Regions from separate parts of the Devosia sp. 1635 genome, predicted to be linked through region 1. Evidence: riboswitches for the same ligand, from Rfam matches in the RefSeq annotation. Region 1 holds a riboswitch; the other holds the start of a gene.
The links. Region 1 has a riboswitch for cobalamin ahead of HRU92_RS15585 (ABC transporter substrate-binding protein). Riboswitches for the same ligand answer to the same signal wherever they lie in the genome.
Positions count from the first base shown of each region.

Region 2: another riboswitch for cobalamin. It lies ahead of HRU92_RS00200 (CbtB domain-containing protein); the one in region 1 lies ahead of HRU92_RS15585 (ABC transporter substrate-binding protein).

Region 1 covers NZ_JABAOM010000003.1:680,548-695,242, forward strand. The annotation lists gene HRU92_RS15520 (ABC transporter ATP-binding protein) at 1-150, shown strand, start outside; gene HRU92_RS15525 (ABC transporter ATP-binding protein) at 143-1,150, shown strand; gene HRU92_RS15530 (mannonate dehydratase) at 1,158-2,120, shown strand; gene HRU92_RS15535 (NAD(P)-dependent oxidoreductase) at 2,130-2,978, shown strand; gene HRU92_RS15540 (cupin domain-containing protein) at 2,986-3,372, opposite strand; gene HRU92_RS15545 (ABC transporter ATP-binding protein) at 3,617-4,705, shown strand; gene HRU92_RS15550 (PotD/PotF family extracellular solute-binding protein) at 4,736-6,028, shown strand; gene HRU92_RS15555 (ABC transporter permease) at 6,209-7,066, shown strand; gene HRU92_RS15560 (ABC transporter permease) at 7,068-7,886, shown strand; gene HRU92_RS15565 (aspartate/glutamate racemase family protein) at 7,883-8,620, shown strand; gene hdhA (7-alpha-hydroxysteroid dehydrogenase) at 8,634-9,401, opposite strand; gene HRU92_RS15575 (ABC transporter ATP-binding protein) at 9,566-10,327, opposite strand; gene HRU92_RS15580 (iron chelate uptake ABC transporter family permease subunit) at 10,324-11,352, opposite strand; gene HRU92_RS15585 (ABC transporter substrate-binding protein) at 11,361-12,359, opposite strand; cobalamin riboswitch at 12,510-12,716, opposite strand; gene HRU92_RS15590 (LacI family DNA-binding transcriptional regulator) at 12,767-13,792, opposite strand; gene HRU92_RS15595 (sugar ABC transporter ATP-binding protein) at 14,044-14,695, shown strand, end outside.
Region 2 covers NZ_JABAOM010000001.1:34,058-48,752, reverse strand. The annotation lists gene HRU92_RS00250 (cobyrinate a,c-diamide synthase) at 1-627, opposite strand, end outside; gene HRU92_RS00245 (cobalt-precorrin-6A reductase) at 705-1,460, shown strand; gene HRU92_RS00240 (cobalamin biosynthesis protein) at 1,400-1,894, opposite strand; gene HRU92_RS00235 (hypothetical protein) at 2,196-2,903, shown strand; gene HRU92_RS00230 (cation diffusion facilitator family transporter) at 3,214-4,101, shown strand; gene HRU92_RS00225 (hypothetical protein) at 4,101-4,565, shown strand; gene cobO (cob(I)yrinic acid a,c-diamide adenosyltransferase) at 4,576-5,184, opposite strand; gene cobN (cobaltochelatase subunit CobN) at 5,223-9,800, opposite strand; gene cobW (cobalamin biosynthesis protein CobW) at 10,000-11,058, opposite strand; gene HRU92_RS00205 (CbtA family protein) at 11,055-11,798, opposite strand; gene HRU92_RS00200 (CbtB domain-containing protein) at 11,824-12,006, opposite strand; cobalamin riboswitch at 12,043-12,261, opposite strand; gene HRU92_RS00195 (DUF2164 domain-containing protein) at 12,356-12,610, shown strand; gene HRU92_RS00190 (DMT family protein) at 12,616-12,972, shown strand; gene znuA (zinc ABC transporter substrate-binding protein ZnuA) at 12,973-13,968, opposite strand; gene HRU92_RS00180 (ATP-binding cassette domain-containing protein) at 14,054-14,695, shown strand, end outside.

The DNA.
Region 1 (14,695 bases):
TTGCTGCGCATTCCCAGCGGCTGCGCCTTTCACCCGCGCTGCCCCTTTGCCATGGGCGTCTGCACCACGGTGCGGCCCGAAGTGCTGGAATTGGCAGGCGGCCGCCGCGTCGCCTGCCACCTGTTAGACGAGGAGGCCCGCCATGGCTGAACTGCTGGAGCTGCGCGGGGTCTCGAAAGTCTATACCCGCGGGCTGACCCATTCCCACCCCACCGTGGCGCTGCGCGAGATCTCGCTGACCCTCAAGGAGGACGAGCCCACCATCCTCACCGTTGCTGGCGAAAGCGGTAGTGGCAAGACGACACTCGCCATGCTGCTGCTGGGCTTCATCAGCCCAACAATGGGGGAAATCCTCTATAAGGGCCGCAATATCACGACGCTGACCGGCCCCGAACGGCTGGCCTATCGGCGCGAAGTGCAGGCGGTGTTCCAGGATCCTTTCGCGGTCTTTAATCCCTTCTATACCGTCGATCACCTGCTGAGCGTGCCCATCAAGCGCTTCAAGCTGGCAAGCACAAGGGCTGAGGCGCGGGCGCGCATGGAAGAAGCGCTCAATGCCGTGGGGTTGCGCCCCGAAGACGTACTCGGGCGCTTTCCCCACCAGCTTTCGGGCGGGCAGCGCCAGCGCATCAATGTCGCCCGCGCCTTGTTGCTGAAGCCGCGCCTGCTGATCGCCGACGAGCCGGTGTCCATGGTGGATGCCTCGCTGCGCGCCACGATCCTCGAAACCCTGCGCAACCTGCAGCGCGATTATGGCGTCTCGATCATCTACATCACCCATGATCTGACCACCGCCTACCACATCGCCAAGTCGATCATCGTCCTGTACCGGGGCGGGGTGATGGAGGCGGGGGATGTCGATCGGGTGATCAAGTCGCCCCAGCATCCCTATACCCAGCTGCTGGTCGATTCCATTCCCTGGCCCAATCTCGAGCAGCGCTGGGGCGAGCAATCGATCATGGCGCGCGAAAGCACCGCGCCCCCGCCCGGCGCTTGCCCCTTCATGCCGCGCTGTCCCAAGGCCATGCCGATATGCGCCAGCCGCCCGCCGCTGTTCCAGATCAATCCGCACCAGGCGGCCGCTTGCTACCTGCATGAGCGGCAGCCCCAACTCGTGGCTGAAAAGCTCTCCGAACTCCTGCCTGCCTGAGAACCCTATGCTCGAGATCGCCGAATTCATCAGCCCCACGCCATCGCCGGTCTGGCAGCTTGCCCGGCAGGCCGGGGTCAATCTTGCCGTGGGCGGGCTGCCCTTTGACAGCTTGCGCCCGGGGGAAAGGCTGGGGGACCTCGCCCCGCTCAGCCGCATGCAGCAAAGCTACGGGGATGCCGGCTTTGAGCTGCGCGTCATCGAGGCACGCCCGCCGCTTAATCTGGCCAAGCGCGGCTTGCCGGGGCGGGACAAAGAGATCGATGTCGTCTGCGAACTCCTCACCAGCATGGGCAAGCTCGGCATCGGGGTCTGGTGCTATGAATGGATGACCGATTTCAACTGGGTGCGCACCAATATGGCGACGCCCTCGCGCGGCGGCTCGGTGGTCACGAGCTTCAATCTCGATGATGTCCCCGAGGACCTGACGAGCAATCCGCCCATTGGCGAGGACGCGCTTTGGGAGAACCTCGATTATTTCCTCAAGCGGGTGTTGCCGGTCGCCGAACAAGCGGGGGTCAAGCTCTCCATGCACCCCGACGACCCACCGATCACCCCGATCCGGGGCGTCAGCCGCATCATGCGCAGCATCGAGAACTACCAGCGCCTCCTGGCCATGGCGCCCAGCCCGATGAACACCATTACCCTCTGCCAGGGCAATTTCACCCTGATGACCGATGACCTCCCCCGCGAGATCAGGCGCTTTGGCGACAAGATCTCCTTTGTGCATTTCCGCGATGTGCGGGGCGTGCCCACGCGGTTCGAGGAAACCTGGCACGACGACGGCAAGACCGACATGCTCGCCTGCATGCAGGCCTATCGCGATATCGGGTTTAGCGGCGTGCTGCGGCCCGACCACGTGCCCACCGTTGCGGGCGATAGCAACGACAATGCCGGCTATTCCGCCTTCGGGCGGCTTTACGCCATTGGTTACATCCGCGGCCTGCACGAGGCCGTTTATGCGCAATAGGTCAGATCCATGAGAATTGCAGTTACCGGCGCCAGCGGCGGCATTGGCCGCGCCATTGTTAAAGAGGCCGAGGCCCGCGGCCACACGGTGGTCGGCATCGATCGGGTCGAGCACCCCGATGTCGTGGCGAGCGGCGAGCGCCGCTTCGTTCTGGCCGACATGGACAACTACGATGCCCTGCTCGATGCCTTTGCCGGCTGCGATGCGGTGATCCACATGGCCGCCATTCCCTCCCCCGGCCGCCACCCCGATCACATCGTGCACAACAACAATGTGGTGGGCAGCTATAATGCGCTCCAGGCCGCCGTCGAGAACGGTATCCGGCGTGTCTGCCAGGCCTCGAGCGTCAATGCCATCGGCCATTCCTTCAGCCGCGCCCCGCGCTATGATTATTTCCCCATCGATGAGAGCCATCCCAATTACGCCGAGGACCCCTATAGCCTCTCCAAATGGATCTGCGAGCAGCAGGCCGACGCCTTTATCCGACGCTATCCGGAGATGGTAATCGCCTCCATGCGCTTTCATTATGTCTGCGATGACCGCTCCATCGCCAAGGCGCTCTATGACCCCAATCCCGAGATCGCCAAGCATCTCTGGGCCTATACCAGGCGCGATGCGGCGGCCGATGCGTGCCTCTTGAGCCTCGAAGCTTCCATCGAGGGTCACGAGGCCTTCTATATCGTGGCGCCAGACACGATTTCGGATACCCCCAGCCGGGAGCTGGCGCGCCAGTATTTTCCGCAAATTCCGCTGCGCGATGGCTGGGGCAGGCACCAGAGCTTTTTCAACTCGGCCAAGGCCGAGCGCATGCTGGGCTGGCGGCACGGCCATGTGCCGCCCAAGCGCCTGACCGACTAGGATCGCGCTAGAGGTCGGCCTGCAGCCATTGGGGTCCGAGATGGATGTCGATGGTTTGCAGCCGGCCCGGCCCCAGATTCTCGAACCGGTGCGGCAGCCCCTTGGGGCCGAGCACGACCTCGCCAGCTTCCGCGTCGATCACCGCATCGCCCACGTAAAAGCGCCCGCGCCCTTCCACCACGACGAAGAGCTCGTCATAGGGGTGGACATGCAGGGCCGGCCCCGTGCCCACCGCCTCATTGCCATAGGCGAGGATCGTGGTCGTGGTGCCCAGGGCCTCGCCTGGAAGGTGACCGCGCCAGGGGCCGGGCTGGGTCGGGTCGAACAGCTGCTGCTTGGCCGGGGCGCGCCCGTCCGGCACTGCGGCGCTGGGATCGATGCTGAGTTTTGCCATTGCTGTTGCACTTCAAGGTTAGTTGCTCATGCATTAATGGGCCCGTGCACCAAGACTGCCAAGAGGAAGCAGCTAGTGCATAGGCTTTGAGCTCAATTGCGCGCAAATTAGGCACAAGCAGATGCTGCCGTTCTGTTGTGCAGATTTGCGCGGCTAAATAGGCGATCAAGTGCAAGGACTTACTCGTCCAAACAAGGATTGGCACAACTGATGCATGACAGTTCCCGACAAAGGGAGCTGCGCAATGTCCGAGTCTGCCGAGATCGATCTTGCTTCTGTCTCCAAGATCTACGGCAAGACCACGGCCGTCGACAGCATCAGCCTCAAGATCCCCGCCGGAAGTTACTGCTGTCTGCTCGGGCCTTCGGGCTGTGGCAAGACCTCTACCCTGCGCATGATTGCGGGGCACGAAACCGTTTCGATCGGGGACATTGTTTTGGGCAAGCAGGTGGTGACCGACCTGCCGCCGGCCAAGCGCGGCACGGCGATGATGTTCCAGTCCTATGCGCTGTTTCCCCATCTCGATCTCGTCGACAATGTCGCCTTTAGCCTCAAGATGGCGGGGGTGGACAAGCCGACCCGCCGCGCGCGGGCGCTCGAGCTGCTCAAGCTCATGCAGATGGATGCCTATGCCGACCGCCGTCCCGGCCAGCTTTCGGGCGGCCAGCAGCAGCGCGTGGCGCTGGCGCGCGCGCTGATCACCGATCCCGAAGCGCTGCTGCTCGACGAGCCGCTTTCGGCGCTCGATCCCTTCCTCAAGATTCGCATGCGCGCCGAGCTCAAGAAACTGCAAAAGCAGCTGGGCATCACCTTTGTCCATGTCACCCACAGCCAGGAAGAAGCCATGGCGCTAGCCGACTTGGTCGTGGTGATGAGCAATGGGCGGATCGAGCAGGCCGCCACCCCGCGCGAGGTGTTCGAGCGCCCGGCGACTGCCTTTGTTGCCCGCTTCATGGGCGATCACAATGTGATTTCGGGCAAGGTCACCGGCGCCGGCGACGGCCTGGTGGATTTCACCGTGGTCGGCGGCGGCAGCTTTTCCGCCACCGGCGCACCCCTGCCGGTGGGCGCCGATATGGATGTCGCCGTGCGCACCGACCATGTCCGGATCGGGGAAAGCCCGCAGCCGGGCCTGGGGTTCACCGGCATCATCTCCAACATCGAATATCGCGGCGCCACGGTGAAGCTCACCGTGGAGGGCGCCGGGATCAGCGAATTCACCGCCATCATCACCGACACCGCCTTTTACGCGACCCCGGTCGCGGTGGGCGATGCGGTGCCCCTCCATTGGGATGCCGGGGACGCCATCGTCCTCGCCCGCCCCGATGCCTAACCGTCCATCAAGCCAACAGGGAGACGTGCCATGACCGCCAAGAGTGACATCAAGTCCGGTGTCAGCCGCCGCAACTTTCTCAAGACCAGCGCTGCCGCCGCGGTCGGCGCCAGCCTGGGTTCGGGGGTGATTACGGGCTTTCCCACCATCTGGGCGCAAAACCCCATCACCCTGCGCCAGTTCGGCACCGGCGTGAGCAACCTCAATGCCATTGCCGAAAAGTGCAAGGAAGACCTCGGCATCACCATCCAGATGACGGCCACGGACAGCGATGCGGCCGCCCAGCGCGCGGTGACCCAGCCCGACAGCTACGACATCGCCGATGTGGAATACTGGATCCTCAAAAAGGTCTTCCCGGCCGGGGTCATCCAGCCCATGGATATCAGCCGGCTGACGCACTACGACCAGATCGTGCCGCTGTTCAAAACCGGCAAGCTGCTGCCCGACAGCGTCATCGCCCAGGGCACCGCGCCCCATACTGTTGGCTTTGTGGAAGGCCCCGACAGCCGCGACTTCGCCAAGGGCGAAACGGACTGGTTCACCATGGTCCCCACCATCTACAATGCCGATACGCTGGGCATCCGGCCCGATCTGGTGGGCCGCGAGATTTCCTCCTGGGCCGATATCATGGACCCCGCCTTCAAGGGCAAGTCGGCCATCATCAACGTGCCCTCGATCGGCATCATGGATGCGGCCATGATCATGGAAGCCATGGGGCTCATCACCTATGGCGACAAGGGCAACATGACCACCGAGGAGATCGATGCCACCGTCGATTTCCTGATCAAGGCCAAGCAGGACGGCCAGTTCCGCGCCTTCTGGAAGAGCTTTGACGAGAGCGTCAACCTCATGAGCTCGGGCGAAGTGGTGATCCAGTCCATGTGGTCGCCGGCCGTGGCGGCGGTGCGCTCCAAGGGCATTGCCTGCACCTACCAGCCCCTCAAGGAAGGCTATCGCTCCTGGGGCGGCGGCATGGGTCTCGCGGCGCACCTGTCGGGTGCCCAGCTCGACGCGGCCTATGAATATATCAACTGGTACACTTCGGGCTGGGTCGGCGGCTATCTCAACCGGCAGGGCTATTATTCGGCCAATATGGAAACGGCCAAGCAGCACATGACCCCCGACGAATGGGGCTTCTGGATCGAAGGCAAGCCCGCTCAGGGTGACATCCTCGCGCCCGACGGCACGGTGATGGAAAAGGCCGGCGCCGTGCGCGATGGCGGCTCGTTCGAAGAGCGCATGGGCAAGGTCGCCTGCTGGAACTCGGTGATGGACGAGGACCGCTACATGGTCCGCCGCTGGAACGAGTTCATCGCCGCCTGATCCGCGACCAAGGGGGTGGAAAGCCCGGACATCGAGGCTTTCTCCACCCCCACCCGACCTCCCCCATCAAGGGGGAGGTGACGCATCGAGTGTTTGGCACGATCTGTTCACACCACCGGCCCGCACCTCCCCCTTGATGGGGGAGGCTGGGAGGGGGTGATCGGAGGGGATATCGTTACAATGAACGCTTTGCTCGCCCGCGCCACGCCCTATCTGCAGGCGACGCCGCTGCTGCTGATCCTCGGCTTTTTCCTTGCTGTCCCGATCCTGCTGCTGCTCGTGGTCAGCTTCTGGGATTATGACTTTGCCGGCATCTATCCCGATTTCCTCACCCTCAACTATGCCGAAGCGCTGGGCTCCTGGGTCACCTGGCGCATCTATGCCAATACGCTCAAATATGCGGTCATCGTCTGGGCGATCACCGCTTTCGTGGGCTTCTGGGTCGCCTATTTCCTCGCTTTTCATGTGCGCACCGCGACCATGCAGATGGTGCTGTTCCTCATCTGCACCGTGCCGTTCCTCACCTCCAACATCATCCGCATGATTTCCTGGATCCCCGTGCTGGGGCGCAACGGGCTGATCAATTCGGGGCTGACAGGAGCGGGGATCATCGAACAGCCTATCGAGTGGCTCTTGTATTCCGACTTCGCCGTCGTGCTCGCCATGGTCCATCTTTATACGCTCTTCATGGTCACCCCGATCTTCAACGCCATGATGCGGATCGACAAATCTCTCGTTGAAGCGGCGCGCGATGCCGGCGCCAAGGACTGGCAGGTGATCTGGAACGTGGTGCTGCCGCTGGCCAAGCCCGGCATCGCTATCGGCACCATCTTTGTCGTCACCCTGGTGATGGCCGATTTTTCCACCGTGCAGGTGATGAGCGGGGGCCAAAGCGCGTCGGTAGCGCTGATGATGCGCAACCAGATGAGCCTGCTGCAATATCCGGCGGCCGCCGCCAATGCCATCGTGCTGCTGGTGCTGGTGCTCCTCATGGTCGCGGGCATGCTGCGCATCGTTGATATTCGCAAGGAGCTCTAGGATGGAACGCGAAAAGCGCAGCCCCGGCTTTCACCTGCTGGCCGGCTTTTTCGGCCTCTTTGTGCTGTTTCTCTACGGCCCTTTGTCGGCCGTGTTTATCCTCAGCTTTCAGGGGCCGCAGGGCGGGCTGACCTTTCCGCTCAATGGCGTGTCACTGCGCTGGTTTCAGAACCTCTTTGAAACGCAGGCGGTAGGGGATTTCGGCGCCAGCTTCGGGCGCTCCTTTGCGCTTGGGTTGATGGTCATGGCGGGCACCGTGCTGGTCTCGTTGCTGGCGGGGCTGGCCTTTCGCCGCCGGTTTCTTGGCGCAACGCCCCTCTTCTACCTGACGGTCGCGAGCCTCGTTGTGCCCTCCATCATCGTTTCGCTCGGCATCGGCGTGTTGTTCCAGCAGATCGGCTGGCGCCCCAACTGGTTCAGTTCCGGCTTTGGCGCGCATCTGACCTGGACGCTGCCTTTTGGCGTGCTGATCATGTTTGCGGTGTTCAACCGCTTTTCCCCCAGCTACGAGGAAGCCGCGCGCGATCTGGGCGCCAGCAACTGGCAGGCCTTTCGCCACGTCGTCTTGCCCATGATCGCACCCAGCCTGATCGGCGTGGGGCTTTTCGGTTTCTCGCTGAGCTATGACGAGTTTGCCAGGACGCTGATGACCTCGGGCAGCGCCAACACTTTGCCGCTCGAAATCTACGGCATGACCACCAATGTCACGACCCCGGTGCTCTATGCGCTAGGGACGGTCACGACACTGTTCTCGTTCCTCGTGATCCTCGTGACCCTGAGCACCATCCTCTGGATCAACCGCCGGCGGGTGCGGGCATGAACCGCATCGCCGTCATCAATCCCAACACCACCGCCAGCATGACCGCGATCATTGCCGCAGCGGCCCGGCTAGTGGCCGCGCCCACGACCGAGATCGTGCCGCTCACCTCTTCCATGGGGCCGGTCTCCATCGAAGGCTATTACGACGAAGTCTTCGCCTTGCCTGGATTGCTGCGCGAGATCGGCCAGGCGGAGGGGGAGGGGGCCCGGGCCGCAGTGATCGCCTGTTTCGATGATACCGGGCTCGATGCCGCCCGAGCCATGGCCACCATTCCGGTGCTCGGCATTTGCGAAGCGGCGCTCGCCACCGCGGCCTTCCTCGCCAAGCGCTTCACGGTCGTAACCACCACCGAGCGCTCCCGCGTGCCCATCGAGGAGCTGGCGCAACGCTATGGCATGTCCAAACGCGCCCGTATCCGCGCCGCCGACATTCCCGTCCTGGCGCTCGAGGATCCAGCCTCGGGGGCGCGCGAGCGGCTGCGGGCGGAAATTGATCGTGCCATCAGCGAGGACAAGGCCGAGGCCATCGTCCTGGGCTGCGCCGGGATGGCCGACCTGGCGCGGGCGCTGCAGGAGGAACTCGGGCTGCCTGTGATCGATGGCGTCGGCGCCGCGGTCAAACAGGCCGAAGCGCTAATCGCGCTGGGTCTGCGCACCAGCAAACGCGGCAGCTATGCCCCGCCCCTGCCCAAGCCCTACAAGGGCGAACTCAGCGCTTTCGCGCCACGAGGATAGGGGAGCGAGCCGGTCAGTCCAGCTCCTGCACCCCACCCCCCGAAACGGTCAGCACCTGCCCGCTGATCCATGACGCCGCGGGCGAACACAGAAACAGCGCCGCATAGGCGATGTCATCGACTTCCCCGAGCCGCCGGATCGGGGTGTGCTGCAGCATGCTCTGTTCGATCTCGGGCGTCAGCACGCTCGCCAGGGCCGCGGTCCTTGTCGCGCCGGGCGCAATGGCGTTGATCCGCACGCCCATTGGCCCAAGATCAAAGGCGATATTGCGGGTCAAATGGTTGAGCGCGGCCTTGGAAGAAGCATAGGAGGCCATGCGCTGGTTGCGGTTCTCGCCGGCCATGGACGAGATATTGAGCACTGCGCCACCCCCTGCTGCCGCCAGATGCGGCGCGGCCAGCTGCGTGAGCCGGAACGCCGAAAAGACGTTGAGTTCATAGGCCCGGCGAAAATCCTCCATCGGCATGTCGAAGGGCTGGGGGCCGCCGCCTCCGGCATTGTTGACGAGGATGGCGAGCTTGCCGAACTGGTCCAGCGCGGTGTGCACCAAAAGCTCAAGGTCATCTTCCCGGGTGACATCACAAGCCACCGCGACCGCCTTGCCCCCTGTTGTGTTGATTTCGGCGGCAGCCGCCTGGGCCGCCTCGGGCTTGCGGTCGCTGACCACAATGGCGGCCCCCGCACCCGCGAAGAGGCGCGCAATGCCAAGCCCGATCCCGGAACCGGCGCCGGTCACCACCGCCACCTGCCCATCAAGGCGGAACTTGTCCGGGTCATACATGCTGTGCTCCCGTCGTTCTTTGCCAAACCCTAAGCCGTCCAACCTTTAAGCTCTTGATATCGGTCAGACCCGGGCTGGTATTGACGGGGCGCGCTGTCCGGTGGACGCGTGGCGTGGTGGGCCGATCTGACAGCCTGGATACCCATCCCGCGGCGAATTGCGCGTCACGGCAGATACTGGATTTGCAGGCCCCGGTGCAGCGTCGAGGGGGCCACCTGGGCGCGCACCTTGAACACCTCGGCGATCAGCGCCTCGGTCAAGACTGCATGTGGCGTGCCCGCGGCCACCAGCCGCCCCTCGCGCATCACTGCGATCCGGTCGCAGAACATGGCGGCGAGGTTGAGGTCGTGCAGCGCCACGATCGTGGTGAGCGGCAGCCCGGCGACGAGGCGCAGGATATCAAGCTGGTGCTGGATATCGAGGTGGTTGGTGGGCTCATCGAGGATCAGATCGGTCGGCTCTTGCGCCAGCGCCCGCGCCAGCTGCACGCGCTGCCGCTCGCCGCCCGAAAGCGTATGCCAGGGCTGGTGGCGCCGGTCGGCCAGCTCCACCCGCTGCAGGGATTGCTCGACAATGGCGTCGTCCGCTTGCGTCCAGGGCGACAGGGCCGAGCGATGCGGCGTGCGCCCCAGCCGCACCACATCGAGCACCGTCACATTGGCTTCGGTCGTGGCATGTTGCTCGACCACCGCTACGCGCTGGGCGAGCTGGCGCCGGCCGAAGCGGCCCAGCGGGGCGGTATCAAGGGTGACCTCGCCACCAGCGGGCGCGCGCAAACCCGCGAGGAGCCGGATCAGCGATGATTTGCCCGACCCATTGGGCCCGAGCAGGCCCAGCGTCATGCCGGGCTGCGCCTCGAGGGTCACGCCATCGACGATGATCTCGCTGCCAGCCTTCCAGCTCACGCCATGGGCGGCAATGGTCATCGCGCACCCCGCCCGCGATACAGGATGACGGCAAAGAACGGCACCCCGACCAGCGCGGTGACCACCCCGATCGGCAGCACCTGCTGGGGCAGGATGATGCGCGAAACGATGTCGGCCAGCACCATGAACACCGCTCCCACCACCACGCAGGCGGGCAGCAGCCGCAAGTGTTGCGGGCCCACGATGAAGCGGGCGACATGGGGAATCACGAGGCCCACAAAACCGATCGAGCCCACCATTGACACCATGGTCGCGGCCATAAGGGCGGTGAGCGCAAACAGCACCACCCGCACCTGCGCCACGGGCACGCCGAGCGAACGGGCCGCGTCATCCCCGAAGGTGAAGGCATCGAGCGCTCGGGCATAGCGCAGGCAGACGACAAGCCCCGCGGCAACCACGCCTGCCGCAAGGCCCACATCGCTCCAGCGCACGCCGGCAAAACTGCCCAGCAGCCAGAACATGACGCTGCGCGCCTGTTCGGCATCGGCCGAAGTGCTGACAACATAGGAGGTCAGCGCATTGAACAATTGCGAAGCGGCGACACCGGCCAGGATCGTGCGCTCGGCGCTGCCCGCCGCGCCTCGCGCGAGGAGAATGACAAAGGCAAAGGCGGCCAGGGCTCCGGCAAAGGCGCCCAGCGGAATGGCGGCGCTACCCGCCCCTATGCCGAGCACGATGACGCAAACCGCCCCGGTCGAGGCGCCCGCCGAAACGCCCAGCACATAGGGCTCGGCCAGCGGATTGCGCAGCAGCGATTGCAGGATCGCGCCACACAGCGCCAGCCCCGCCCCGCAGGCGGCCGCTACCAGTGAGCGGCTGAGCCGATAATCCCAGATCACGCTTTCCTGGATGCGGCTGATCTCGAACTGCGTCCAGCCCAGGCGATTGGTGATGGCCTGGAGCGTGGTGTGGAGCGAAATGGGCATTTCGCCAATGCCCACCCCCAGCGCCACGGCAAGGGGCAGCAGCAAGGCTGCCCCGCCGATCACCGATCCCCCTAGCCGCGCGCGGCGCCGCTGGGTCATGGCCATGCTCATTGCAGCAGGCCTTGGCTCTGCAGCGCCTCCGCCAGAGTTTCGAGCCCGCCAATCGTGCGCAGGGTCGGGTTCATTGCCTGCGCGTCGAGCAGCACCAGATGGCCCGCCTCGACGGCGCTGAGCTGGCTGACCATGGGGTCGGTCTTGAGAAACTCCACTTTGAGGGCGGGGTCATCGGCCGGCCGGTTGCGCCGGTCCATCGTGCCGACGACGATGACCGTGGGGTCGGCCGCGGCAATGGCTTCCCAGCTGACCAGCGGCCAGTCTTCCTCGCTGTCGACGATGTTGCGGGCGCCCATCACCTTCATCATATAGGCCGAAGCGCCATTGCGGCCGGCCACCCAAGCATCCCCGGCAATTTCGGGGCTCGAGAACCAGAACACCATGGAAACGCCCGCCGCGCGCTTCCCCAGTTGCGCGCGCACGGCCGCTTCGCGGCTGCGCAGCTCGCGGACCAGTTCGGCCCCCCGCTCATTGACGTCAAAGATCGCCGCCAATTCGCTGATCTCCTGGTAGAGCAACTCGGTGGTCCAGGGTTCGAGGCGCACGCCATCGCCATTGCTGGCATCCTTCATGGCGCAGGTGGTCAGCGAGATATAGCTCGGGATCCCGAGATCAGCATATTGCTCGCGGTTACCCGCTTCATCGCGCATCCCGAACTGGGCGGCAATGAAATCGGGCTCGGTGCCAAGGATTGCTTCATAGCTCGCGGTGCTGTCGGCCAGGCGCGGCACTTTTGCGTTGTCGGCGGCAACCTCTTCGAGCACCGGCGAAACCCAGGTGGCGGTGCCCACCATGCGATCGGCCAGACCGAGCAGCAGCAGGATTTCCGAGCTGTTCTGCCCGATGCCGACGGCCCGCTGCGGTGCCTCGGTAAAGGTGAGTTCGACCCCGCAATTTTCGAGCTGCAGGGGGTATTGGGTTGCGTGTTGGGCCAAGGCCGTGCTGGCCGTGGCAACAAAAATGCCGCTGGCCAGAAGGGAGAACAGACGCATCGAAACCTCTCGTGATGCTGTTCAAGCCAAACGATCAGCCAGACACGAGGGGAAAGTTGAGGTCATGCTCCCGCGACCCCGAAGAGGCGCAACGGCAACGATCGGACGAGCCAAAAGCCGGTCCGCACCCCACCGAAACACCTCGTTCGGTTTGCTGGTCGTTGTCCCGGCAGGTCTCCTGGCTCGCGGCTCTGGCGCTCCTCGTCCCCTTCCCGGTCGCTTGACCAGTGGCTTGGACGGTGAACTTGCCGCTTACAGTTGCGAGGGCAGCTTCGGTTTTGGCCCCTGATGGGTAATCCGCACCGTATTCCCTTTTCATCCGCGCTCGATGGCGGAACCGTGACCCCGCCGTCTTAGCGGCGCGTCGGACCCTGGGCAAGGGGGAAGTGGCGGAGGGGGTGTCGCGGTCAGCCGCTCGCCAGCCGCGCCACCGAGCTGCGCACCACCAGTTCCGCGCGCAACAGGATATTGGTGGATTTGGGCTGCTCGTCGGCCAGCAGGGTCAGCAGCAATTCCATCGCCGCTTCCCCGATCCGGTGCCGGGGCTGCTTCATCGTCGTCAGCGACGGGCTGACAAAGCTGGCAAAGGAAATATCGTCGAACCCCATCACCGAAAACTGCCGCGGCAGTTCATAGCGGCGCGTGTTGAGCGCGATGATGACCCCGAGGGCCGTTGCATCATTGACGCAGAAAAACGCGCTGGGCAGCGCATCGCGCACAAACATCAACTCGGCGGCAGCCCGCCCGCTTTCCGTCGTGCCATCGCCATCGAGGATCAGCCGCGGATCGATGCGGATGCCGGCCCCTTCAAGGGCCGCGCGATAGCCCGCTTCGCGCAAGCGGTTAATCTCCCGGCTGCTGGAATGGCCGATAAAGGCGATGCGCCGGTGCCCCTGCGAAATCAGGTGCTCGGTGGCGACGCGGGCGCCCTCGACATTGTCGACCCCGACAAAGGGAATGCTTTGCCCCGTCACCGGCTCGTTGACGGCGACGGTCGGGGGCAGGCGGGTTTCGCCGCGATCCTGCCCGAAGCCGAACGGCAGGTGGCCGGTAAAGAGGATCAATCCATCCGCCTGGTTGGAGCTGATGAACCGGAGATAATCGGTTTCCCGGCTCGGATCGTTCTGGGTATTGCCGATCAGTACCCCATAGCCGCGCTTGCTGGCTTCAGTCTCGAGACCCACGAGGATGTTGGAGAAATTGGGGTCGCCCACATCGGGGGCAAGGATCAGGATCATGTTGGAGCGCCGCATGCGCAGCGAGCGCGCCAGGGCATTCGTGGTGTAGCCGGTGCGGGCAACGGCTTCGGCGACCTTGCGGCGGGTGGCGTCGGCGACTTTGGTCGGCTCGTTGATGGCGCGGCTGACGGTGGCGATCGACACCCCGGCCATGGCCGCAACATCTTCAATGGTCGCCAGCTTTTGCTGCTGCACTCGGCCCCGCTCCGCCCCCCGCGCCGCTCGGTTGCGCTGCAACCGGCTTACGCCCAGACAAGTGTCATTTGCGCGATCAACAGTGCGCCTGTGCCCCTTAGCAGAGGTCGATCCAGGCGGCACGCTCTACCACTCCCCCATAGCAGTTATGCACCTGTGTAAACCTTTACATCAATCCTGAAAACCTTTACACCGGCACTCAAGCAGAGAGCCGCACAGCAAGTGCGCCATGCTTGGGGGAGGGCGGCAGCATGATCGATGCGCAAGACGCAAATGCGTCCCCGATCTTGTCGGCCCACCGCATTTCCAAGTCCTTTGGCGATATCCCGGTGCTGTTCAGCATCGATTTCGACATCAGGCCCGGCGAGGTTCACGCCATTATCGGCGAGAATGGCGCGGGCAAGTCGACGCTGATCAAGATTCTCTCCGGTATCGAGCAGCCGACCTCGGGCACCATCACCTATCAGGGGCAAACCGTGGTCTTGCCGCCCGATGGGCAGGCGGCGGCCATGGGCATCGTCGTAATCCACCAGGAATTGCTGCTGGCCGAACATCTGAGTGTCGCCGACTCCATTTTCCTCGGGCGCGAATTGCGCCGCGGCCCATTCTTGCAGCTCAAGCAGATGCGCGAGCAGACCCGGGCCATCCTCGACACGCTCCATGTCCATATCGACCCCGATGCGCGCATCAACACGCTCTCGGTCGCCGACAAGCAGATGGTGGAAATCGCCAAGGCGATCAGCCGCGATGCGCGCGTCATCATCATGGACGAGCCGACCGCCGTGCTGTCGGTCGGGGAAACCCAGACCTTTTTCGAGCAGATCCGCAGGCTGACGGCCAAGGGTGTGGCGGTGATCTTCATCTCCCACAAGCTCGAGGAAATCATGGAGCTCGCCGACCGCG
Region 2 (14,695 bases), on a different contig from region 1:
GCTGGTGGCGGCGGTTTGGAGGAAATCGGCGATACCCTCGATCTCGCCGGGCAGAACAAGCCCGAGGTGGCGCTCGGGGAGCGCCAATTCGGTGTTGCGCGGAATGGCGCCAAGACAGGGGATGCCGGTGGGCAGCAGCGCTTCAAGCAGCATGCGCTCATGCTTGGCGGAAGCGACGCGATTGAGAATGATGCCCGCGATGCGCACGCCGGATCGCCAATGGGCAAAGCCGGCGACCAGGGGCGCAACGGACTGGCTTTGCTTGTCGGCATCGACCACCAGCACCACGGGCAGGTCCAACATCTGGGCAAGATCGGCAGTGGAGCCCCAGCCATCGGCGCCGGCGTCAAACAAGCCCATGACCCCTTCAACGATCAGGAGGTCGGCGCCGGTGGACTGAACGCCCGCGAGATGGCGCAGGCGAGCCGGCGTCATGGACCAGGGATCGAGATTGACCGCGTCGCGGCCGGCGGCGCGACCAAGAAAAGTGGGGTCGATATAATCGGGGCCAACCTTGGCGGGGGCCACGACCGTGCCACGCGCCCGAAAGGCGGCGAGCAGGCCAAGGGTGATGACCGTCTTGCCAGAACCCGAGCGGGGGGCCGCAACCACAAAGCCCCGGCTCACGCCGCACCACCTTGCCGCAGGGCTGCGGCGGGAAAGCGGCAGGGATTGCCTTGAGGCGCGCGGGCGGAGCCGCCACAATGGCGGGGAGCGAACAAGCAGATGGCGAACAGATGAATATCCTGGTGCTGGGCGGAACGGGGGAGGCACGCAAGCTGGCCGAGCGGCTGGTGGCGCTCGGGCACCAAGTGACGACTTCGTTGGCTGGACGTACGCAGGAGCCGATGGTTCCGGCGGGACAATTGCGGATTGGCTCGTTGGGCGGGGCTGAGGGCCTCGCGGCCTTTCTCCAGGCGAGCGGGTTTGATTGGCTGATCGATGCGACCCATCCCTATGCTGCCGGAATGTCGGCCAATGCGGTTGCCGCGGCAAACGGCGCTGGCGTCCCGCTGTTGCGGCTGGTGCGGCCAGCCTGGCGGGAGCCGCCCGAGGCGCCCTGGACCCATGTGCCCGACCTGGCCGCCGCGGCCGCGGCCATCCCTGCGGGCGCCAAAGTGCTGCTGACCACCGGACATGGTGGGCTCGAGGCCTTTCTCCGCCGCCAGGATTGCCGGTTTGTGGTGCGCTTGATCGAGCCGCCGGCAAAGCCACTGCCGCCGCATGCCGAAATAATTCTGTCGCGCCCACCCTACCGACTTGAAGGGGAACTGGCGCTGCTGGAGCGGGAAGCAATCACACATCTGGTCAGCAAGAACTCCGGCGGCGCACAAACCGCCGACAAGCTCGAGGCGGCGCGCCAGCGCAGGACTAATGTGATCATGGTCGCGCGTCCAGCTTATCCGCCGGCGCGCGAGGTCGCCGATGTGGAGGCCTGCGTGGCGGCATTGGCTAGCTGAGGCGCGGGCTGGCCGAAGCGATCGAGCTGCCAACTGGGACGGCACAAAGCGAGCGCGCAGGTGACGCGAGCGGTTTGCCGCTTGGGCAGCAGCAGCGTGCCGGCGGCAAGGGCACAGGCTTCGGCAATGGAGGGGAGCCCGGTATGGCGCTCAACCACGCTTGATGGAGTGGGGACGGCTGCCCGTAGGGCGTGACCATCAAGCAGGCGGAGGGGAACGCCGAGCCCGTCTGCGGCAGCAAGCAACGCCGGATCCCCGGCCTTGCGGGCATGGCTGGCAAGGGCCACCAATGTGGCCAATGGCATGCCGGCTTCCTCGAGGCATTGCCCGACAAGGGCGATGATCTCCTGTGGATCGGTTAGGCGGCGCGAGCCAATTCCGGCCAATACCCGGGCCGGCTCGGCTGGAATGGTATGCACAGTGCCCTGCCCCATGGCGATGTGGTTGCTCCCGTGTGCAGCATGAGGCTCGATGCCGCTTGCCCTGCGGCTTGTAAGCGCCCGAGCCGATAGGGGCAATCAATGCGGCGGAATGCGGCGCCGGTAGGACCGGGCGAATAGCTCTTAGAGTTGAGATGCCAGGCCGGGGGCGCCCCTTGCGGCGGCTCTGAAGGGGGTTGCTAGGCCATTTGGATTAGGTACTCGGCCGGAGCGGTTATACGCGCCATGACGGGTAGATCGTCCGGCAGCCGGGGTCAATTATGACAGTTCAATGACACTGGGCCGGGGCGAAGCGATGACCGAGATAACAGAGGAGCACGCCCGCAGGCTGGACGCCGCGCGGCCGGTTGTCCGCCCTATCCTGGTGCCGCTGCTGATCTGGGCGGTGCTGATCGGTGCTGCCGTGGTGCAGCATGGGCTGGGACTGGACGGGGAGGATAGGATCTGGCTGCTCGACCTCGATGTGGAGCGCAGCGTTTACACCTGGTTTTCCCAGCTGCTGCTGGCGGGCGCAGGCCTGATGCTGCTCGATACCGGCGCCAGGGTTTATCGCCGGGAGCGGCTGATCGGGGCGCAGTGGACGCTGCTGGGTGTGGTGTTTTTCGGGCTATCGGCCGACGAGGCGCTGAGCGTTCATGAGTTGCTGTCGGCGCCGGTAGGTTCGAGCCTTGGCACATCGGGGTTCCTGACCTTCGCCTGGGTGCTACCGGTGGCGGCGCTGTGCCTACTGGGGTTGGTGGCCTTTATTCCCTTTTTGCGGGCGCTGCCGGGACGTGCGCGCGCGACCATGCTGCTGGCGGCAGCGTTGTTTATCGGCGGCGCCATCGGCATGGAGCTGATCGGGGGCAAGCTTTATTCGGATGCCACGGGGGATGTGACCGCCGCCTCCTATCGCCTCGCGGCGATCATCGAGGAAGCACTGGAGGGCTTGGGGGTGCTGGTGTTTATCCACAGCATCGGGCTTTACCGCGCCGAGCGGCGGATCAGTCCACCAGTGGAATGAGCCTGGGGGCGTGGCGCCCGCAGCCTGACGGCCCATTGCTGTAGCTGCTCCCACTTCAGGATGGATCCCGGCTCAAGGTCGGGACGACACTTGTGGGTAGGGCGGCTCTAGAGGCCGATCCGAGCGTTACGCTGGCGGGCGATGAGCCTGGACGTGCCGGTCTGCAGGCAAAACAGCCGCTTTCCCACAGGGGCCTTGCAGATGAAAAGCAGTTGCAAAGACAATCATTGTTGCGCTGGCCGGAACGGGCTATCAGGCCGCCCTCCCCGTTTGCCGCAGGCGCAACAAGGAGGCCGGACGGATCGAGGCCATGCAAAGAACCCTTCACATCGCTGCTGCAAGCCTGCTGGTTGGGCTGGTGGTGCTTGGCATCAAGTTCCTCGCCTGGTGGCTCACCGGGTCGGTGGCGCTGTTTTCCGACGCGCTGGAATCGATCGTCAATGTGGTGACGGCCCTGACGGCTCTCATCGCGGTCCGGCTGGCGCAAAGGCCGGCCGATGCCGCCCTGCCCTATGGCTATGGCAAGGCCGAGTATTTTTCGGCGGTGATCGTAGGCGTGATGATCATCGTGGCCGCGATCCTGATCCTGCGCGAGGCATGGGTCGGGTTTTTTCACCCCCGGCTGCCCGATGCGCCCTGGCAGGGATTGCTGCTGGCGGCGGTGGCCACGGTGATCAACCTCGTTTGGGCGGGCGTATTGCTGCGCCATGGCCGCGCGGAAGGCTCGCCGGCGCTTGAAGCCGATGGCAAGCATCTGTTGACCGATGTCGTGTCCACCATCGGGGTGCTGGTGGGCCTGGGCCTGGCGATCATGACCGGCTGGGCGCTGCTCGACCCGATCCTCGCGGCGCTGGTCGCGGTCAACATCCTGTGGTCGGGCTGGGGGGTGGTGCGCGCGAGCGTGGGGGGCCTCATGGACGTCGCTGTGCCGGCCGAAACGCAGAAAACCATTCGCGAGGTGATCGCGACCAATGCCACCGGCGCCATCGAGGCCCATGATATTCGCACCAGGCAGGCCGGGCGCATGGTGTTTATCGATTTTCACCTGGTGGTGCCGGGCGCGCTCAGCGTTGATGAAGCGCACCGGATTTGCGACGGGATCGAAAGCAAGCTGCGCGAAGCGGTCAAGGATGCGCAGATCACGATACACGTGGAGCCGGAAAACAAGGCCAAGCATGCCGGGATTGTGGTGCTGTAATGCGGGTGCTGGCCATGTTGGGCCTGATGCTGCTGGCGGCGCCCGCTTGGGGGCAAGGGGCGCTGCGTTACGAGAACACGCGGTTCGGCTTTGCACTGGAGGTGCCGGCCGGGTTTGTCGCGGGCGAAGGCGATGAGGCGGGGCAGAGTTTCGAGCTGGCGGGGGAAGAGGTGACCTTCCGCGCCTGGGGCGAGCCGATGCGCGGCCCGTTAGCGGGGACGGTGGCGCGGATCGGGCGTGAGCTGGAACGCAGCGGCTGGCGGGCGGGGGAGCAAATGGTGACGCCGGACTGGGCGAGTTTTTCGGCCGTGAAAGGCTCGCGGATGCGGTTTGGCCGCACCATCCTTTTGTGCGACCGGCGAAGCACCGCAAGCTGGCAGATCGAAATCTCGGCGGCGCAATTCGGCGAAATGCGCCCGGTGCTGGACCGGCTCGGGCGCTCGCTGCGGAAGGTGGGCTGCTGAGGCGAGCGTCCTAGAACTCGATGCCGGCCTGGGCTTTCACCCCGGCGCGGAAATGGTGCTTGATCTCGGTCATTTCGGTGACGAGATCGGCAATTTCGATCAGCTCATCCTTGGCATTGCGGCCGGTGACGATGACGTGCTTGTCGGCCGGCTTGTTGCGCAGGAACTCGACGACCTCCTCGATGGGGAGATAGTCGTAGCGCAGGCAGATATTGAGCTCGTCGAGGAGGACCAGCTTGTAGCCGGGGTCAAGGATCAGCGCCTTGGCCTGCTCCCAGGCCTTGCGCGCGGCAGCGAGGTCGCGCTGGCGGTCGGCGACATCCCAGGTAAAACCCTCGCCCATGGCATTGATGGTCACCTGATCGGGGAATTTGTCGAGCACGGTGCGCTCCCCGGTGTTCCAGACGCCCTTGACGAACTGCACGACGCCCACGCGCATGCCATTGCCCAGGGCGCGGAACACCATGCCGAAAGCGGCGGTGGATTTGCCCTTGCCCTTGCCGGTGTGGACGATGAGGAGGCCCTTTTCCGCGGTCTTGGTGGCAAGGATCTTGTTGCGGGCCTCCTTTTTCTTGCGCATTTTTTCGGCGTGGTAGGCGTCGCGCTCGGCCTCGCTCATCCCGTCGGTCTTCTTGAGCGGCTTGGCGGGCTGGTCGGTCATGGCGCGGTCTCCAGATAGGCAAAGGCCGAGTTGGAGCGCGGGGTCCAAAAACCGCGCTCGCGGGCCTCGTTGAATTTCTTGAGCAATTCGGCATAGCCGAAGGGATTGGCGGTGGCGAGGAAGTCGCGCGTGGCGTCGTCCTCGATGAAGGCCTCGAAGGCGAGGTCGAAATGGTGGGTCTGCACGGCGCCGGTCGTGGCGGCGAAGGCGAACATGAAATCCACCGTGGCGATGATCTCGAAGGCGCCGCGATAGCCGTGGCGCTTGACCCCGGCAATCCATTTCGGGTTGACGACGCGCGAGCGCATGACGTGGCTGATTTCCTCGCCGAGGGTCCGGATCAGCGGGCGTTCGGGGCGGGAATGATCGTTGTGAAAGGCGGCGGGCTGGTGGCCACTCAGCGTTTCGGCGGCGGCGGCAAGGCCACCCTCGAACTGGTAGTAGTTGTCGGAATCGAGCAGGTCGTGCTCGCGGTTGTCCTGGTTGTGGATCACCGCGTCCACGGCAGCGAGGCGCGCAGCGAAACCGTCGCGCTGCGGGGTGCCGACTGATTTGGCGCCATAGGCATAGTGGCCCCAATCGAGGACCCGGGCGGCGAGCTCGGCCTTGTTTTGCCAGGTGCCGGCATCGATGAGGGCGCCAAGGCCGGCGCCATAGGTGCCGGGGCGCGAGCCGAAGATGCGGTGGCCGGCGGCAAGGAACGCCTCGGCTTCGCTTTGCCCCTGCGCCATCAACCCCAGCGCTTCGGCGCGCATGCGGGCGGCGACCGGGTTGTCCTCGGTGGGTTCATCGAGGGCTCCCACAGCGCGGACCGCCCGATCAAAAAGGGTGATCTGGGCGGGGAAAGCATCGCGGAAAAAGCCCGAGATGCGCAGGGTGACATCGACGCGTGGACGACCGAGCCTGGCGAGCGGGATGATCTCGTAACCCGAAACGCGCAGCGAGCCGGGATCCCAGACCGGTTTGACGCCGATGAGCGCCATGGCTTGGGCGAGGTCGTCGCCGCCGGTGCGCATATTGGCGGTGCCCCAGACGGAGATGGCGGCGGCCTGCAGATAGGTGCCGGTATCCTGGAAATGGCGCAGGATCAGGTTTTCCGCCGATTTGCGGCCCAGCTCCCAGGCGGTGGGGGTCGGCACGGCGCGAGTATCGACGGAAAAGAAATTGCGCCCGGTGGGCAGCACGTCGAGGCGCCCGCGCGAAGGTGCGCCCGAAGGGCCGGGGCGAACAGACTTGCCGTCGAGCCCATCGAGAAGCGCGGCCATTTCGGCGGGGCCCGAAGCGCGCAGGCGCGGGCGGATGACAGCTTCGACGGTTTCGAGCACGGCGGCGGTTTGGGTCCAGCCGGGCTCGGGCGCGGGGCCGGAGACGAGTTCGGCGGCGAGGTGTTCGAGTTGTTCGACGATGTCGCCGACGGTGCGGTGACGGAGCGGAGGGACCCCCTCCCCGGCCCTCCCCTCAAGGGGGAGTGAGGCCAATGCAGATAGATCCGGGCCGACCCAGGGCTCGCCCAGTTTGGCGGTGAGCGGGTCAAAGCCGAGCTTGAGGTCATCGGCGAGGGCGCGGATCAGGGAGCGCTCGGCGGGACCTTCGCCGCGCGGCACGCGGGCCAGGGCCACGATGAGGTCGCGTTCCAGTTCAGCCGCGGGCGACTGGCCAAAGACGTGCAGGCCATCGCGGATCTGGGCTTCCTTGAGGTCGCAAAGGAAATTGTCGATCTTCAGCAGGGCCTCGGTTTCGTCCTCGGGCAGGCCGATATCGCGGTCGAGCCGGCTGTCGCGGGTGAAATCAAGGATGCGGCGGCGCAGGTCGGCGAGGCGGCGCCGGTCCATGCCCGCGGCGGCATAATATTCATCGAGCAGCGCTTCAAGGTCCTTGAGCGGCCCATAGGTTTCCGCGCGCGTGAGCGGGGGAATGAGGTGATCGATGATCACCGCCCCGGTGCGCCGCTTGGCCTGGGTCCCCTCGCCGGGATCGTTGACGATGAAGGGGTAGAGATGGGGCAGCCCGCCCCAAAGCGCATCGGGATAGCTCGCCGCATCGAGCGCGGTGGATTTGCCGGGCAGCCATTCCAGCGTGCCATGCTTGCCGTTGTGCACAAGCGCATGGGCGCACCAGTCGTGGCGCAGCCAGAGATAGGCGGCCAGATAGACATGAGGCGGGGGCAGAAAAGGGTCGTGATAGCTCTGGGTCTCGTCGAGCCCATAGCCGCGGCCGGGCTGGAGCAGGATCGTGACATTGCCAAAGATAAGGGCCGGCAGGTGGAAGGTGTCGTGGCGGACGAAGGGGTCAGTGGCGGGGTCGCCCCAGCGGGTGGTGACTTCGGTTTGGATCGCTTGCGGGAGCGTGGCGAAGAGCTCGCGATAACGGGCGAGCGAGAGCGTGGCGGCGGATGAGCCGCGCTGCGGGTCGGCATTGGTGGGGCCGGATTGGAGGGCGGTGATGAGGTTGGCTGAGGATTTTGGGTAGGTTTGGTGCCGAACACCACGACCCCCTCCCTCGGTCCCTCCCCTCAAGGGGGAGGGAAGGGATGGAGCCGAGAGTCCATCTAGTGTCGAGGAGATGGTCTGCCAAATTCCGTCCTGGTTAGTTGCGACATCGGAATTGGTGAAGCGCAGAACCTGGTAGCCGAGGCCTTCCAGGAAGGCCGTGCGGGCGAGGTCGCGTTCCTGACCCTCGTCCGTGAAGTGGGTTTCGCCGTCCAGCTCGATGACGAGCTTGGGATGGTGGCTGGCGAAATCGGCGATATAGGGGCCCAAAGGAACCTGACGGCGGAACTTGACGCCACGTTCCGCAAAGGTCTTCAGCAGCGGCCAGAGCACGCGTTCAGGCACAGTCTGGTCGGCGCGGAGGGCCCGGGCGCGATTGATGTGTTTGCGTTGCTGCATCCGCCCATTGCCAAAGACAAGGGGTGGAGCCTCCCCTCCCCCTTGAGGGGAGGGGTTGGGGGTGGGGGTCGTGCGGTTCATCACTGATGGACCCCCTCCCTCGCTTGCCAGTCGAGCATAGCTCTCTTGGCCTTTGTCGCTCGATTCGCTCCACTGGAGCGAATCGTCCCTCCGGGCCGCTCCAAAGCCCCTCAAGGGGGAGGGGAATGGGTCCGGTGCTGGGTTGGCCAGCGTGTACCCGGCCCCATCCAGTGCCTTGAGGATTGCCACCGTCGACTCCGGCGCGTCGTAGCCGACGCCGTTGGCGAGGCGGCCGTCGCGGAGGGGGTAGTTAGCGAGGATGAGGGCGAGTTTGCGCTCGGGCCGGGGGGTGGCGCGGAGGCGGGCCCAATTGCGGGCGAGCTGGACGGCGCGCCCGATGCCGGAATGGTCGGGAGCATAGGCGCTGAGCGGGCATTGGGTGCTGGTGTGCCAGACGGCATCGGCTTTGTGGCCGACGAGGAGGCCGCCGATGCGGCCATCGAGTTCGGGCATGACGAGGAACATCGCCATGTCCTTGGAGGACAGGCCCTGGGGGTCGGCCTGCCATTGCGTTTCCGAGCGGCCGGACTGGATCAACTGGATGACGGGGGCATCGGTGCCGCTGAAGGGGTCGGACTTGGTGTCGTCGGGGTCCAGCGCGAGGGCAAAGCCGGTCAGGTTGAAGATGGCGGCGGGCGGGAAGCTCTCGAGCACATTCTGCACGAAGCGCACGCAGGCGGCTTCCTTGAGCGAGGACACGAGGATCGGGACCGGCAGCAGGCCTTGGTTCTCGATCTCGGCAACAAGGGCCTGCAGGGTGGCGGTGCCGGCGCCTTCGAGCGCGGCGCGGTAAAAGAGGATGGGGATGTGGGGGGCCGTTACAGCAGGAGCCGAATGACCCCCACCCTCGGTCCCTCCCCTCAAGGGGGAGGGAGGCGAAAGCTCGAGATGCCGGTGCCTTAGGCCGGTTTCGTCGGTGATGCCGGTGGCGGGGTGCCAGAGGGAGAAGCGAGCGAAGGGTTGGGGCTGGAGGTCGGAGAGGCGGGGCTTGAGTTCGGTCTGAGGGACCCCCTCCCCGGCAGCCACTCGGGCATAGCCCTCGTGGCCTTCTCCCCTCGGATCGCTCCACTGGAGCGATCCGCCCTGCGGGACGGCTCGAAGCCCCTCAAGGGGGAGGGAGGGCTCGGCGGCGAGTTCACCGAACGACCTCAGGATCGCGTCGGCGTTGGCGGGGCCGCCGGCGATGAGGAGGGCGTGGAGGCGGGTCCAGTCTTCGGGGTGGATCGTGGAGCGCGCTTGCAGGATGGGGTCGGGATTGGCGTCGCCGGGCAGCAGGGCAAGGGGGATCTTGCGGTTGGCGCAGAGGGCGGTGATCTCATCGACGCCATACTGGAAATAGGCGGCGCCGCCGATGAGGCGCAGGACCACGAGGCGGGCATGACGGACGGTCTGCTCGAGCCAGAGATCGACGGACAGATTGTTGGACAGGCGCAGCGTGTTGGCGAGGCGCAGCTCGGTTTCGCCCGCGCGGTCGGCGGCGGCGGCGAGCATGGCCAGTTCGCTATCGGCCGAAGAGGCGAAGATGAAGGCGCCAGGGGTTTGGGCGAGATCGATGGCCTCGCCTTCCTGCTGGATGGCACCGGCTTGGGCGGAAAGAAGGTGCATGGTCAGGCTCCCACGAAGACCGGATTGGCGGAAGCGCCTGCACCCCCACCCCAACCCCTCCCCTCAAGGGGGAGGGGCTTTGGGCTGGTGGGTTGGGCTAGATCGTGCCCAAGGCGCAATGCGGCCCCCTCCCCCTTGAGGGGAGGGTTGGGGTGGGGGTGCAAACCTATCCCGGTGTGTGGAGCCATTCTCTTTGAGCTTATGCCGCCACAGGCTCGGCGCGGCGCAGGCTTTGGGTGATGGCGGCGCGGTCCAGCGGGGATTGGCCGATGACGACGAGTGCGGTTTGCCTGGTTTCGCCGGGCGCCCAGGGGCGGTCGAAATAGGCGGTAATGCGGGGGCCGACGGCCTGGATGGCGAGGCGCGCAGCCGCGCCCGGCACGGCGGCAAAGCCCTTGAGGCGCAGCACGTCATGGGTGCGGATCGTGTCCTCGATGATGGCAAGCAGCTCGTCCTTGCCCGCAATGGCGGGGAGCTGGAGAGAAAAGCTGTCGAAATCGTCGTGCTCGTGCCCTTCGCCCTCGTGCTCGAGTTCGTGGTGGCTGGGGCGGTTGGCGATGTCGGCTTCGGAAGCCATGCCAAGGCCCAGAAGCGCCGCGATATCGACATGGCCATTGGCGGCGCGAACAATGCCGACGCCGGGGCGCAGCTCAGCGCGGATATTCTGCTCGACTTTTTCGAGGGTGGCGGGATCCACCAGATCGGTCTTGTTGATGATAACCATGTCGGCGGCGGCCAGCTGATCCTCGAAGAGCTCGCCCAAGGGCGTTTCGTGATCGAGCATTTCGTCGAGGCGGCGCTGCCGGTCGACGGCGGCTTCATCGGCGGCAAAGCGGCCCTCGGCAAGAGCGGCGGCATCGGCGACGGTCACGACGCCATCGACGGTCACCTGCGCCTTGATCTCGGGCCAGTTGAAGGCGCGGATCAGGGGCTGGGGCAGCGCGAGGCCCGAGGTTTCGATGACGATGTGATCGAATTTTTCAGGGCGATTCAGCAGTGCCTGCATGGTGGGAATGAATTCGTCGGCCACGGTGCAGCAGATGCAGCCATTGGACAGCTCGACCATGTCCTCTTCACGGCAGGTCTCGTCGCCGCAGCCGGCGAGGATGTCCTTGTCGACGCCGAGATCGCCGAATTCATTGATGATGAGGGCGATGCGCTTGCCCTTGGGGGCATGGGCGAGGAGGTGGCGCACGAGGGTGGTCTTGCCCGCGCCCAGAAAGCCGGTGATGACGGTGGTCGGGATCTTGGTGGTCATGCGGGAGCTCCGATGGGGTGGGAAGCCTCGCGGCGGGCGAGGCGATCATTGACGAGGCCGAAGACGACACCCAGCACCAGCCAGAACACGGCTGAACTGCCGATGGTGGCGGCGGCAAAGGCGGTGGCGAGATGGGCGGGAACGGCGCTTGGCTCTTCGGGAGCCGCGGGGGCGCCCACGATGTGCGGCGCGAGGACGAGTGCGAGCGCCACGGCAATCGCCCAGCCCGCCCGGGTCTTGGCCAGCAGCAGGCAGGCGGCGCCGGTGGCAAGGGCCGTCGCGACCCACCAGAGCTGGCGGGCGCCCAGACCGGCGGCGGGCATGCCGGGCAGTTCGGGCGGCAGGCCAAAGGCGGGCGCAAGGGTGAAGCTGGCAAAGCCGGCCAGGCTCCACAGCAGCGCATTGCCGGTGGTGATGGGGATATTGGCCAGGAGGCCCACAGCGCCGATCACGAGGGCAAAGCCGGCGGCGGCGAGCAGATTGGCGAGCACGGTATAGAGGGTGCGCTCAAGACCATCCTGGGGCGCCCATTCGTCAGCGCCATGATCATGGGCCGGGGTGCCGGGGGCGTGGGTATGCTCGGCCGGAGTGGCCTCCTCACCATGGGAATGGCCACCCTCCCCTTCGAAGCTTTCGGCATGCAGGATCAGCGGGGTGACGCGGAAATGCTGGATCGTGGATGCCACAAGGCCAGCACAAAGGGCTGCGACCAGCGCAGCAAAAAACAGATTGCGGAACATTTTTGGTCGTCTCTCGTGCTCGCCCTTAGTGGCAGGGAAAGCCCATGGCGTGGCGGGTGTCGTGGGCGCCGTTGTGCAGGCGATAATCGCCGGCAAAGCCGGTGCCGACCAGGAGGGTCAGCCCGAGCAGGAGCGCGAGCGAGCCGGCGACAAGACGCTGGGACAGCGAAAGAGACTGAAGGCCAGTCGAAACAGTGGTGGTATTCATGCGGCACCCTCCGTGCGCGGAACGAAAAAGAGCTTACAAGCTCGTTGCTGTGCCGGCAGGTCTCCTGGCTTGCGGTGAATAGAGCGCCTCTCGCCTTCCCGGCAGCTTGGCTGCCAGTGGCATAAGGAGAGGAGCGCACCGCTTACAGTTGCGGGGGCAGCCACGGTTTTGGCCCCTGATGGGTAATCCGCACCGTGTTCCCTTTTGATCCCCGCGCCACAACGGGCTTGGGGAACCGACACAGGCTGTGTTCTCGCATGGCGGGCCGGAGGGGTCAATCGCGGCGTGGCGCTTGCCGGACGGGCGATCGCGGCATTATCGTGCCGCCGATTCTGGAGCCCTGCCCGCAATGAAGCCGATCAAGTTCAGCCGCGACGAAACCAAGGCCATGGTGGCGGAGATCCAGGATTATTTCCGGCTGGAGCTGGACCAGACCATCGGGCCGATGCCGGCCGAGATGCTGATGACCTTTTTTGCCGAAAAAATGGGCGCCTATTACTATAATCGCGGGCTGCATGACGCCCAGGAGCTGCTGCGCAAGAAGGTCGAGTCGATCAGCGATGCGCTGTATGCGCTCGAACAGCCCACCAAGGGCGCGCGGTAATCGCCATGGGCTGGAACTTTGCCACGCTGGCCCCGATCGGGCTCTTGATCGCGTCCAACCTCTTCATGACCTTTGCCTGGTATGGGCACCTCAAATTCCCCGGCACGGCGCTGTGGGTGGTGGTGCTGGCCAGCTGGGGCATCGCGTTTTTCGAGTATTGGCTGGCGGTGCCGGCCAATCGCATCGGCTACGGGGTTTATAGCGGCGCCGAACTCAAGACCATTCAGGAGGTGATTTCCCTCTCGGTCTTTGTGCTGTTCAGCGCCACGTATCTGGGCGAGCAGTTCACCTGGAACCACGGGATCGGGTTCGGGCTCATTGCGCTCGGGGCATTCTTTATCTTCAAGGGGCCGCTGGGTTAGCTAGCCCAGGCAGTCCAGGAGCCCATTGGCGAGGCCGCGCAGCAGTTCGGGGTAAAGGTTTGGGCCTTCGGTGAGGGCGCCGCCTTCGGGGTCGAGCACACCGGCCCTGGCCGTGCTGCCCTCGGTGATGGCGGCAATGATGGTCGGCTCGAAATTGGGTTCGGCGAAAAGGCAGGTAGCCCCGAGTTCGGCCACGCGGGCGCGCAGGGCGTCGATCCGCTGAGCGCCGGGCATGACGTCCGGAGTGACGGTGACGGAGCCCGCGACGGTGAGGCCAAAGCGGTTCTCGAAATACTGGTAAGCGTCGTGAAAGACGAGGAAGGGCTTGTCGGCGACGGGTGCGAGACTCGCGGTCAGTTCGGCTTGCAGCGCGACGAGATCGGCTTTTTCGCGCTCGGCATTGGCGGTGTAGGCGGTGGCGTTTTCCGGGTCGGCCGTGCTGAGCGCTGCGGCGATGGCATCGACCATGTGCACCGCGTTTTGCGGATCGAGCCAGAAATGCATGTCGCCGCCATGGTCGTGGTCGTGCCCTTCGTGGGCGTGCTCGTCGTGATCGTGCTCTTCGTGGTCATGGCCTTCGTGATCGTGACCCTCGTGGTCGTGCTCATGGTCATGACCCTCGCCCTCGTGGCTGTGCGCCTCGAAAGTGCCGCCTTCGCGGACCGGCAGGAGGGTGATGCCAGGCGCCTGGCTCAGCTCCACCACTTCGGCTTCGCCTGAAAGCGTGGTCAGTGCATCGGCGAGGAACAGCTCCATGCCAGCCCCGGTCCAGAACACGAGATCAGCATCCTGCAGCGCACCGGCGTCGGAGGGGCGCAGGGCATAGGTGTGGGGGGAAGCGGCGCCGCGAACGATGAGGGTCGGCTCCCCTACCCCCTCCATCACGGCTGCAACGAGGGAGTGCACCGGCTTGATCGAGGCTACCACATTGGGCGCGGCCATGGCCGTGCTGCCCAGCAGCAGGCTCGAAACCAAGGCAAGGGGGAGCAGCTTCATCGGCGCAATCCTGTTATGTTATTACGTTCTTGCTGCGTTATGCTATAACGTTTAGAACGCTGTCAAGCGACGTGATGGAGCAGAAATGGACGGGCAGGCAGGACGCGAAACATTGATCAGCATGAGCGGCGCCGGCGTGCGCCGGGGGGCGCGCGTGCTGGTGGAAGGGGTCGACCTGGCCATCCGGCGCGGCGAGATCGTGACGCTGATCGGGCCCAATGGTTCGGGCAAATCCACCACGGCCAAGATGGCGACGGGCGTGCTCAAGCCGACAATGGGCACGGTGACGCGCCTGCCGGGGCTGCGCATCGGCTATGTGCCGCAAAAGCTGACCATCGACTGGACGCTGCCGCTGACGGTGGAGCGGCTGATGACGCTGACCGGCCGCTTCAGCCGCAGCGAAATCGAGGCGGCGCTCGATCTGGTCGGGGCGCGGCGGCTCCTCGGAGCGGCGGTGCAGGAATTGTCGGGCGGGGAATTCCAGCGCGTGTTGTTTGCCCGCGCCACCATCCGCAAGCCGGACCTTCTGGTGCTGGACGAGCCGGTGCAGGGCGTCGATTTTGCCGGCGAAGTGGCGCTCTATGAATTGGTGCGCCAGATCCGCGACAGCTCGCGCGCCGGTATCCTGATGATCAGCCATGATTTGCATGTGGTGATGGCGGAAACCGACACGGTGATCTGCCTCAATGGACATGTGTGCTGCACCGGCACGCCGGCGGCAGTCAAG